3 regions of the Bacillus sp. LQ16 genome follow, and region 1 is predicted to be linked to each of the others. Evidence: riboswitches for the same ligand, from Rfam matches in the RefSeq annotation. Region 1 holds a riboswitch; each other region holds the start of a gene.
The links. Region 1 has a riboswitch for S-adenosylmethionine ahead of AC3EMB_RS17220 (amino acid ABC transporter permease). Riboswitches for the same ligand answer to the same signal wherever they lie in the genome.
Positions count from the first base shown of each region.

Region 1 (4,171 bases):
TTTGTTATAGTTGTTTCTACTTGAACTTTATCATTATAATAGGCATCGACGCGTCCAAGTCCTACTTCATTCAATTCCGCTGTCGGATCCTCTGAGAACGTTTTAATTGTAAAAGCATTATTTTTATTTAATGCTTTTAATTCTTGCTCTCCAGCTGTACCAAGCCCGACACCTACAGTCTTACCTTTTAAATCTTCTAGCGATTTAATGGTATGATTATCTTTCTTCACCGCGAATACAGAACCAGAATACACGTACGGAATTGAAAAATCATATTTCTTTTTTCTTTCCGGAGAAACTGATAGTTCATTTGCAATTGTATCAATTCGTCCTGAATCTAATAAACCAAATAACCCCTCAAAATCAGAAACATTCCATTCTACTTTATACCCAGCCTTTTTAGCAGCCGCTTCAATAATTTCAGCATCAAAGCCTTTTACTTTCTCACCCTCTTTAAAAATAAATGGACTACGACCTGCAGATGTCCCAACTTTTACTACTTTTTCATTTGTTGTTTCGCTTGCTGTATTTGAACCACAAGCTGATAAAACTCCAACTGATACTGTTAATGCTAATGTTAGTAATAATGATGATTTCCTCACAATTCTTCCTCCTAAATAACGAAATGATTGCCTTCTTCTGAAGCATTCAATTGTCGTAAAAACTTTTTCGTACGTTCATTTTGTGGGTTTCGGAAAATTTCTTCTGGTGTTCCCTGCTCTACAATAATGCCATCAGCCATAAATATAACGCGATCCGCCACCTCTTTTGCAAAATTCATTTCATGTGTAACAACAACCATCGTTATGTGCTGTCTTGCCAAGTCTTTAATAACTTGCAATACCTCATTCACCAATTCTGGATCAAGTGCGGAAGTCGGTTCATCAAACAATAATACTGCGGGATTTAAAGCCATTGCCCTAGCAATCCCTATCCTTTGCTGTTGCCCTCCTGATAACATTGTTGGATAAAAATCTTCTTTATCAGCTAAGCCTACTTGTTTTAATATTTTTCTCGATATTCCCTTTGCCTCTTCTTCACTTTTTTTCTGTACAACCGTTAATGCCGTTGTAATATTTTGCAATGCTGTTTTATTTTTAAATAAATTATAATTTTGAAAAACCATTGCCGTTTTTTGACGCAATTGTATTATTTCTTTTTTATAAAGTCTCTTCGCATGAATCTCTAAATCTTCAATTCTAATACTGCCATCATTCGGTTGTTCTAATAAGTTTAAACACCTTAATAATGTCGATTTACCCGAACCAGAAGGTCCAATAATGACTACTACTTCTCCCTTATTTACAGTAAGTGAAATCCCTTTTAGTACTTCATTATGTTTGTAAGACTTATACAAATCTCTTATCTCAATCATATATATCACCTCATTTCTGTTACAAATATGGTGCATCAAGTTTCTTTTCTAACTTTTTCTGTCCCCAGCTAATTACGATTGTAATAATCCAATATACTATCGCTACCGCTAAATAACTTTCCATATAACGATATGATTGTGCCGCTAGCATTTTCGCTTGTGCTAAAATTTCAGCCACCCCAAGTGCAAAAGATAACGAAGATTCTTTTAACAATCCAACAAAATTATTTCCAAGTGACGGTACTGCGACACGAATAGCTTGCGGAAAAATAATTTGTCGCATCGCTTGCGCCTTTGTCATTCCAACTGATAAACAGGCATCCATTTGCCCTGATTCCACAGCATTTAATGAACCTCGAATAATCTCTGATAAATAAGCAGCATTATTTAAACTTAGGCCAATTAAAGTTGCTTGCATAGCTGTAAGCACTGTAAATGTCGGAAAGATTTGTGGTAATCCGAAATATAAAACAAACAATTGAACTAATAACGGGGTTCCTCTAAAGAAAGAGATATACACTCTTGCAATTGAATATAAATATTTCGTTTTATTTTTCGTTATGATCGCCAAGCCGATCCCTATAACGAAGGAAATAATCATTGAAACTACAGTAATCCCTAAAGTTATGTATACATATTTAAATAATTGCGGAAAACTTTCTAAAAAATACGTTACATCAAACTTCACTCTATCCCCCCTCTCTAAACAAAAAACTCTTCTTACGCATATAAGAAGAGTTAAATGTGAATCCATTTCTCCTCATCTTTCAAACGCCTATTGCGTTCGCTGGAGTTAGCACAGTACTTTGATACAGCCTGTTGCTGAGATTTCATCGGGCCAGTCCCTCCATCTCTCTTGATAAGAAAACCAATAAATTTTTCCATTTATTTAGTTGTTATTATGAAGAATACACCCCATTACTAATAATGTCAATAAGAAAACTATGAATTAAATTTAATGCTTTTTTTAGACTGTCTTACTCCTATTAAATTTCCTCCTGTTCATTATATCTTGAGGTGTAATATTGATTGCACAAAAAAGCCATTAATTCTATCAAACTTAGAAATAATGGCTTTTTTATAAAGGTATTATACTTATCTCATTTTATGTACTTCAGCAACTAGCTTTCCACCCTGAATGCCCATATAAAGCTTCACAGGTGCATCATTCGTATTTTCAAATACTAAATCTAAATATGGATATGCAATTGTAGCATCTCTTCCTTGTGGAACATAACCTACCGTTTTAGAATGTGTAGTTCTCTCCACCATTTTCAGGCCAGCTTGATCTGCTGCATTGTATAAAGTTGAAGATGTTTGACAAACACCACCGCCATATCCATCTACTAATTTACCATCAACTATTTCTTTCCCTAATTGATATCCTTTATCTGGTGTCGTATCACCGATTAATGAATTAAAAGAGAAACGGTCTCCTTTTGCTAACACAACTCCATTTATGCTCGCTGCTGACAAACGAATATTCTCAATACGGCCACCTGTTGAACCACCTAAGTTCGTTTCATATCTACCAATTACCGTACCATTTCCTTGCGCATCACTTAATGTTGCGACTGGTTTTTTCTCCACAATCGGCAACTGATACGTAGCATCCCACATACCAACGTTTAACAATTTATCTACTAATTCTTTTTCCATTAATTCATAAGAAGGTTTTCCTTCTTGCCAACTTCCATCAGGTGCTATACGTGAAGGAACCATTTTTTTGTCGACGCTTTTTCCAACCTCACCAACAACCTTTGTTACAGACTTTTTAAATTTCGCTTCATCTTCAAAATAGCCTAAACCAGATAAATCTAATTTTTTCACTTCAGTACCAGTTCGACCATCAACTAAACTAATAGTATCTTGCACTTCTGCTTTAGCCTCTACAGTGTGCCCACCAATATCACTTACCAATGCAACATCACTTACTTTTGCACCACAACCACTCACTACAGCTACACATAACACCCCAACTAATATACCCTTTACTTTACGGAACAATATACTCTCTCCCTTTCCCCAACATCACTATTATGTATTTATTTCATTTTTATGTATGTTTTGTTACAATCATTTTACAATATGTTTATAAAATGTTACAAGTTATTTTTCACTCTATATAAATTACTCTTTTCTTTTATAAATGTCTATACATATTTACATAAAAGTTTGAGTTTGATAGAATTGTAACTTTTATGTAAACTCTCTCTTTTATCCAGTATATACCATCAAGCAAAAGAAATACAAATCAAAAACCCTCAAGCTATTTTTTATAAAGTGAAACTTTAATCAGTGGGGTCTTACTGCCCGTTAATGCGGGATAAAGAAAAATCCCGTCAACATAAATAGGTATTTGCCGTGCCACCGCTCCGCTTTTGCACATACATTATGGTGAATTCAACCTATTTTAAAGAAATGGAGGATGTTATTATGTATCCCTACAATCCATATGATCCATATAATCAATATGCGTACCAACAACCACAGTATGACTTACAAGCACAATATCAATCTTATATAGATCAAGCAGAGCAAACGAATCCATATGACCAAAATAGACAATTCCAACTTCCAATCTCTTTTCCTGGCACTGGAAATCGTCAATTAGAAAGACGCGTAAATGAGCTTGAACAAAGAGTACGTCAACTAGAAAATACAGTTGAGCGCCATACACGTAGACTAAACCGCTTAAACCAACGTTTACGTACAGTAGAAAACAGACTAAACATTCCATTCGCAGCATTAGAAGACGGATTTTAATCGAGAAAATAAAAATTATATAAGGAAGGG
Region 1 covers NZ_CM173491.1:3,437,127-3,441,297, forward strand. The annotation lists gene AC3EMB_RS17210 (amino acid ABC transporter substrate-binding protein) at 1-602, opposite strand, end outside; gene AC3EMB_RS17215 (amino acid ABC transporter ATP-binding protein) at 614-1,375, opposite strand; gene AC3EMB_RS17220 (amino acid ABC transporter permease) at 1,395-2,063, opposite strand; SAM riboswitch class I at 2,133-2,241, opposite strand; gene AC3EMB_RS17225 (VanW family protein) at 2,471-3,382, opposite strand; gene AC3EMB_RS17230 (hypothetical protein) at 3,812-4,141, shown strand.

Region 2 (4,171 bases), 250 kb from region 1:
TAACGTATTAATAACCCACGCTTTTTTCCCTTGCAATAATCCTTTCGGCAGAGCCCCTTCATATTTATAAGCAAATTCAGCTACGAAAATACGGTCAATAAAACCTTTTAAAATAGCTGGCATCCCCCACCACCATATTGGATAGATGAATAGAATTGTATCTGCTTCTTCTACTAACGTTCTGTATCGAGCTGTTTCTTCTTCATTTACTAAATCACGTCTTTTCTTCTCTTCATTAAATACGAGGACTGGATCAAATTGTTCTTTGTATAAATCAAGTACGGTAACTGAATGATTTGTTTCCTGTAGTCCTTTTTGCACATGATTTAAAATCGCCGCATTAAAACTTGAAGGACTAGGATGAGCGTATACAATTAGTACGTTCACTACATAACAACTCCCTCTATAAGTTAAAGTTTCCCCTTCTTTAACATCTTCTCTACAATTTGCATGTTTTTCGAACTTTGCAACAGTCGATTTAATACAGTAAGTAACTCTTCTTTTTCTAAATCTTTCAGTTTCTCTTTAACTGCACTCTCACCAGCACCTTGAATATCATAAACAACTGCCGCCATATGTTTACAATAATTTTCATACGGACATTCGCAACTACTTTTTGAAAAATCTTCGAGATCAATAACTACTTCATAATTCCCTGCATTTCCAGTAACGAAAGCAAACACTTTGTTATCTTGTATTTCAACATCTTCTACATGTCCATCTTCATAATATTCATATCCCTTATCTACAACGTACTTTGGGATCCATTTCGTTATATCTTTTAATAAGTAAGCGTACATAATTGTACCCCTTCCTTTAATTCCCTTTTGACTTCCAAACCCCTGCATGTTATTCTAAGAACTGTTAAATAGCAAGTCTATTTTGCAAAACGACTGACACCTATTCGGCGAAGGTGTCTCTTTTCATTTGCAGCCGATACGAATTGCCTCTTTCAGGCACATTCAATTTTTGACACTACACACTCAACACCATTCCCTGTATCAGGCTGCTTAAGCAGTCTTTTACTCTACATACTCCGTTATTTTAAAAAAAAGAGAGCTTAGCTCCCTTTTCTCGCCTTATAAAATACCCCTTTTTCAGTATAGAGATATTCATCAGCTAATGTAATTTTCCCATCCAGTTTCAGTTCATCTAATAGTCTTGATAAATAAAATTGATGTAACATCTTTTTCGTGAATTTTCCTTCATGATGCGAAACGATATGTTCTTGAATATCTAACAATGATATTGGCTTATCTTGCTCTATCATATATTCATAAACTGTACTACGCAGTTTTACGTATTTTTCGAGTGTCACAGCAATGCGCAACCCCTTTCTTCTTAATATAAATTTTCGTAATCGGTTTTTTTGCAACAAAAAAACCTCTCCGATAAGAAGAAGTTACGTATATATCTTCGTCTTATCTCCCAGAACAAATATGTTCTGCTGGAATTAGCACCTGCATCGCGGTTGCTGGGTTTCATCGGGCCAGTCCCTCCACCTCTCTGGATAAGAAAATATTCACTTAATTCTTACTATACGTAATTTCATTTTAATTGTCAAACAAATATAACAAATAATATTTTCTTCTTTACTGTTCATACTATACATATATGAATATGCAAGGAGGATTATGAAATGCATCAAAATGCTCGCGGATATGTACAAGATTCTTTTCAATCATTACAAGAAGCAAAACATTGTTTAGAAGAAGCATTACAGACTGTTGAAAAAGATTTTAATCGCGCTCGTATTGAGCAATCCCTTTATGCGATCGAACAAGCTATTCAACGCTGCGATTACACCGTTCACATTTTAGAACAAGATTGAAAAAACTTCCCATCATAAGGTGGGAAGTTTTTTCAAATGGCATACTTCATAATTATTGCCGTTATGATTAAAAAATATACAGAATTCACAATTTCTAAAATCCCTACTTTTATAATAGAAATTTTTTTGCCATACAATATAATGGCTCGAATGACACTTGGTATAAAAATAAGGGAGCACCACGGATTAATTGCAAATACAATGATTGTTAATAGAATATGATAACCCCAAGATATAAAACGATACTTCGGATTATTTTTCTCACGTATCATCGTTTTCACATAAAACGTACTACCTAAAAAGTATAAGAATGAAATAAGTGCAATGAATAATGCTGTATGATCGATTTGTTTCATTGAAAAATAATAACTAATTAACCCACCAACACAAAACACAATGATCGCACAAATATCATTTAATAGTGCCCTTTCATTTTTTTGACGAGCATAATGCATATTTACTATAAATAGTGGAATCATGACTATTACGAATAAAAGAATGCGCCATTCATATAATAGAGAAATCATCCCAAATACGAACGCAATAATAAAATATACAATTGAAGCATGTAAATACTCTTTTTTTCGTTTTTGTTTTATGTGCATAAGGAATGGATACGTAGCTAAATAGATAAAGAACCAAGCTATAAACAATGGAATGTGATATATAGTAGGTTTTCCAAGTATGACACTTAATAGAAATGGTATAGCAAGCATCGCCCATGCACCATGTTGCTTCGGAATAACTAACTTCATTAACTATACACCTCCCTTTTGAAAATAGTTCTCACCTATTATTATACGAATAATTTTATATAGTAACGGATATATATTGGACTATTTTTTGACAATAAAAAATGCTCCTTACAATATGTAAGAAGCATGAAAGAGGCAAACGAATATGTAAGTCGCGACCCTACCTTATATGAGTATGCTTTTCTATGCTATGTTATGCTTATCTAATATACCGTATTTCTTTTTAAATCTTGTGAGAATCGTAATCCAAGAAGTACTAAATAATAGTAAGAAGACAACATTCGAAATTGCATGGCTCAAATCGAAATAAAAACTTGCGATGTAATACGAAATGACTGTTTCCCACGTTGCCTCTCGTATAAAACCGAGAAGTCCCCAGAAATTCATAATCCAGCCAAATAAAAATCCAACAAACAATCCGTACAGGAGTCTTCCCCATAGCTTTTTCATTAAAAATGTATTACGCAATAATCCAGCTATAAAACCAATCATACCCCATGAAAACATTTGCCACGGCGTCCACGGACCTTGCCCTAAAAAGATGTTAGACACAATCGCTGCTGTTGCACCGATCATAAAACCCGCTTCACTTCCAAACACAATTGCAGAAACGATAATAACAAAAGAAGTTGGTTGTACACTCGGTAAAATAGAAAATGGTACGCGGCTAACTGCTGCAATTGCTGCTAATACAGCAACGAGAACAATTTCACGTGAAACAAACGCCTTTCTTTCAAAACGGATATAGAAAGGTAACATAATAACAACTAATAAAAACAAACTACTTAACATGTAATAACCGTCCATAATAAGTGTAGTAAAGAGTAATGTGCCTATTATTACTGCAAAAATACATATTATGAATGCAACATATCGTTTGGACACGCTTCGTACACATCCTCCCACGTTAATGCATATGGCAATTCTTTTCGAATGAATCGATTGATAGATGTTGTATAAAAGAAGTTGCCGCTAAAAAATTCTTTCGGTGCATCATTCATAATGACTGTCCCATCAAATAACATCATACATTGATCAACGTATTTCGCAGCGAACTCAATGTCATGCGTTGCCATTACAATTGTTGTTCCTTCTTTTTGCAGCTTCCTAAATAGTTCTCCTACTCTTTCTTTCTTCCATGGATCTAATCCCTTTGTCGGTTCATCAAGTAATAATAACGTTGGCTTTGATAATAACGTTGTACATAATGCAAGAAGTTGTTGCTCTCCTCCGCTACAATCATGCGGATGGCGTTCTTTAAGCGAATACAACCAAAACTGTTTTAGCGTATCTTCTGCTATTTCTTTTCCTTGTTCTCCATATAATTCACGTGCACGTTCATACACCTCATCCCACACTGTATCAAATGTAAAATGATAATATGGATACTGCGATACATACCCAATACTTTTAAACCGTTCTTTCGAATCAATTTTATGTATCACTTTCCCGTTCCACTTTACTTTCCCTCTTCTCGCTTTTTGTAATCCTGCTAAAATTGTTAACAGTGTAGACTTACCTGTACCGTTCTTCCCAACGAGCGCTACCCATTTTCCTTTTTCAATCGAAACTGATAAATCACGTA
Region 2 covers NZ_CM173491.1:3,186,997-3,191,167, forward strand. The annotation lists gene AC3EMB_RS15960 (NAD(P)H-dependent oxidoreductase) at 1-387, opposite strand, end outside; gene AC3EMB_RS15965 (SWIM zinc finger family protein) at 411-800, opposite strand; gene AC3EMB_RS15970 (hypothetical protein) at 1,061-1,378, opposite strand; SAM riboswitch class I at 1,419-1,517, opposite strand; gene AC3EMB_RS15975 (hypothetical protein) at 1,640-1,831, shown strand; gene AC3EMB_RS15980 (YwiC-like family protein) at 1,864-2,586, opposite strand; gene AC3EMB_RS15985 (ECF transporter S component) at 2,770-3,471, opposite strand; gene AC3EMB_RS15990 (ABC transporter ATP-binding protein) at 3,444-4,171, opposite strand, start outside.
Region 2: another riboswitch for S-adenosylmethionine. It lies ahead of AC3EMB_RS15970 (hypothetical protein); the one in region 1 lies ahead of AC3EMB_RS17220 (amino acid ABC transporter permease).

Region 3 (4,171 bases), 2.4 Mb from region 1:
TACGATGAGCTACGACATTATGCTACAAGAAATTGAAAGGGTTAATGGATTTGTTAGTGAATTGATGTTGTTAGGAAAACCAAAGCCAACAAATTATGAAAGGTGTAATATACGAGACATCCTTCTATATGTTGTGCATCTAATGGAAAGTTATGCAACGCAATATAGAGTTAAATGTCATATACAAGTAGATGGGAATTTACCGGCTATAAACGGTGATGATAAGCAATTAAAACAAGTGTTATTAAATATCATTAAAAATGGAATAGAATCAATGCCAGAGGGCGGAGAAATTCATATCCGTGCATATCAAAAAACGCAAGGACATTTGTGTATTTCTGTTGAAGACCAAGGATTTGGTATAGAGAATGAGGAATTAGAAAAAATCGGCAAGGCGTTTTACACAACAAAGGAGACTGGTACAGGACTTGGATTAATGATTACATATAAAATTATTAAGGAACATCAAGGGAGTATCACGATCCAAAGTAGTCTAGGAGTAGGAACGAAAGTAGAAATTTTTCTGCCGACCGTTTAATGTATTGGGAGAAAAGATTTTTCAGAAAAGTGTTCTTGTTGTGTAAATATAAACATTTTATAAAATGTTTCAAGAAGGGTTTTTTTTATAAAATACTTCGTTTATAATGGAGGAAAATATCGACATGAGATTGATTGCTCATGTAACGGTTCAGTAGTGTTATGAAAAGATAAGAAGGGGTGCACGCGCATCCTTTTTTCTATGCAGATATTATGAAAGAGGTGGTATGATGGAATTAACATTAAATTCGACTGTATGTTTACACACGATTCAATTTCGAAAAGAGCAAAAGAATTATATTGTAAAAGATACAATTACAGGAGAAAAATATGAAATGCCGCCACTTTGGATTGATGCATTGGCAATGATGCGTGACGGTTTTTTATTGGGGGAAATTGAGGAGAAATTAAAAGAAGAGTATCCATCCGAAGAAGTGAATATGTTAGCATTCACGAGGCAACTGTTAGAACTAGAACTTGTTGAAATGGTAGATGGAGAAGAGATAGCTTGCACAAAGAAGAAAGAGATAGATTGTTTAGCTTGGGTGCGTCCCCGTGTGGAACAATTCTTTCTTAATTTAAATAGAAAATATAGAAGCAAAGACCAATAGTGGCCTTTGCTTTTTTTATAGGCTGTGTTTAAAAAATAACAGCAAATGCTCTTGCGAAAGCACCGTCACTATTTTTAATTTTTAAAGGTGCTGCTGAGAAAAAGAAACGTTTTGTTTCGATAGCATCTAGATTTGTTAAGTTTTCAATTAAGTAAATATTATTCCCTAGTAATATGTGATGAATCGGTGATGTTTCTGTTGTGACTTCATCAGGAGAAATGAAATCTAAACCGATAGATTTTACTTTTAATCGCACTAGTTCTTTAGCTAATTCTTCAGAAAGATAAAATGCTTCTTTCTCATAAGCTTCTGTATTCCATTTGGTGGATAGATTAGAATGAAAAATAACAATATCACCTTCTTTTATATCAGCATTATGCAATACTGCCTTAGGTAATTTTCGTTCTTGAATATGTGTTACATCTATAAGAACAGCTTCGCCTACAAATTGATCCAGCGGTAATCGATCGATGGTCGTTGCGCCTGAAATAAAATGCGCAGGGGCATCACAATGCGTGCCAACATGAACGACAGAATGAAAATCTGTAACTTGATAGCCTGATTCTTCAACACTTGTAACAGCTTCTAGTTGTATTTTAGGTGTTCCAGGAAATTGAGACATATTATTTTCAAATGTTTGCGATAGATCAATTACTTTCATTTTACATACCTCCAATATATGTTTTTCAAATAATAAAAAGCTCATCCTTCAGTATCAAGAAAGATGAGCTTTACATGCTAGTTGAGTTTTATCTTCCAAAATGCAATGCATTTTGCAGGAATTAGCACCTATTCAGTTTGTATAAACTGAGGTTGCTGGGCTTCAAAGGGCCGGTCCCTCTGCCTCTCTTGATAAAGAAGTATTCAGTTTTTAAAATCTGAATTTTCCGATAGTTAAATTGTAATTCATTTCCTTTTTTCGTGCAATACAAAATAGGTATTCACCCAAATAAAGCTGCTCGCATATTGTAGCTTATGTAAATAGAATGCTGCGAAGGAGTGAGTGCAGTGACAGGAAATATATTAAATTATTATGCTGGTGGTAATACAGCTAGGGGATTTCACAATTTATACGAAGAGAATTTAAAAGGATTAGACAGAGTATTTATCTTAAAGGGTGGCCCAGGAACGGGAAAATCTTCTTTAATAAAGGCAATAGGTCGTGAATGGATTGAAAAAGGATATGATATTGAATTTTTGCATTGTTCTTCTGATAATAAATCGGTTGATGGTGTAATTATCCCAAAATTAAAAGCAGGAATTGTTGATGGGACATCGCCGCATGTTATTGAGCCAAAAATGCCAGGAGTTGTTGAAGAGTATATAAATTTAGGAATTGCTTGGGACTCAGATAAACTAAGAAAGCAGAAGTTAGAAATTGAAAGATTTGTTTCAGAAGCAAGCAAAGCTTTTCAGTCTGCTTACGCACGTTTTAAAGAGGCATTGGTTATACATGATGAGTGGGAGAAGATATATATTGATAATATAGATTTTAATAAAGCAAATGAACTAACCAATCAGCTAATCCAGAAATTATTTGCAGATAAAAACGGGAGACAATCGCTTGTAAAACATCGTTTTTTAGGAGCTGCTACACCGAAAGGAGCAGTTGATTTTGTTCCTAATTTAACAGAAGGGTTACCACATCGTTATTTTATAAAAGGGCGCCCAGGCTCTGGAAAATCAACGATGCTCAAAAAGTTAGCTAAGGCAGCTGAAGAAAAAGGATTTGAAGTTGAAGTATATCATTGCGGATTTGACCCGCATAGTCTTGATATGGTTATCGTAAGAGAATTAGGCTTTGCAATTTTTGATAGCACCGCACCACATGAATATTTTCCAAGTCGCGAGGGTGATGAAATTATTGATATGTATGCCCTTATTGTTACGCCAGGGACGGATGAGAAATATGCGAAGGAAATTCGTGATGTTTCCATTCAATATAAAGCAAAAATGAATGAGGCGATGTCTTTCTTAGCGAAAGCAAAATCGGTTCGTGATAAATTAGAACGAATTTATATTGCTGCTATGGATTTTTCAATAGTAGATGCATATAAAGAGGAGATTCAAAAAGAGTTTGAACGAATTGCTACTACTGTAATCGAAAAGCAACAATAGACGTTTCATTAGGCTGTCAGTAATTTCTGACAGTTTTTTTGGTATGTAGTAAAATTAGTATTGTATTTGTCGAATTTCCAAGGAAATAATCAAAAAATGGAGGTGTTATGCAATGAGAGAGAAAATCGAGTTGGAGTTAGAAAGAATTGAAAAAGAGAATGATGTGAAAATTTTATTTGCGGTAGAATCAGGGAGTCGTGCTTGGGGTTTTCCATCGAAAGATAGCGATTATGATGTTAGGTTTGTTTATATACACCCGGTAGAATGGTATTTATCAATTCATGACAAACGAGATGTAATTGAATATCCAATTAGTGATGATTTAGATATAAGTGGTTGGGATATTAAAAAGGCGTTGCAACTATTCGCGAAGTCGAATCCTGCTTTACTTGAGTGGATTCGATCACCAATTTTTTATTCGAAAAACTCTAATTTTCCAGAACTACTTCAACAGATGAGTGAGAAGAATTTTGATCCAAAAGCAACGATATATCATTATTTACATATGGCGTCGAAAAATTATCGTGAATTTTTGCAAGGTGAGAATGTAAAGCTGAAAAAGTACTTTTATGTATTACGTCCCATTTTAGCTTGTAAGTGGCTAGAAGAGAAAACGACCTTACCTCCTGTAGAATTTGACCGATTGATTAAAGAATTATCATTAGAACGTAGCGTATTAGATGAAATTGAAAAGTTGTTAATAAAGAAAAAAGCAGGTACTGAATTAGATGTTGGATTGAAAATTAAGGTGCTAAATCAATTTTTAGAAGAACAAATTCATTACTATCAGCAATATGTAAAAGGAATTGAAAAGGGATCAGGAATCGATATTGAGAGTTTAAATACATTGTTTCGAGATATGTTGTTTGAAGCATATGAAAAAGAGCACAAGTAAGTGAAGTGAC
Region 3 covers NZ_CM173491.1:409,179-413,349, forward strand. The annotation lists gene AC3EMB_RS02105 (ATP-binding protein) at 1-538, shown strand, start outside; gene AC3EMB_RS02110 (hypothetical protein) at 768-1,148, shown strand; gene AC3EMB_RS02115 (cyclase family protein) at 1,177-1,809, opposite strand; SAM riboswitch class I at 1,895-2,007, opposite strand; gene AC3EMB_RS02120 (PRK06851 family protein) at 2,157-3,266, shown strand; gene AC3EMB_RS02125 (nucleotidyltransferase domain-containing protein) at 3,379-4,161, shown strand.
Region 3: another riboswitch for S-adenosylmethionine. It lies ahead of AC3EMB_RS02115 (cyclase family protein); the one in region 1 lies ahead of AC3EMB_RS17220 (amino acid ABC transporter permease).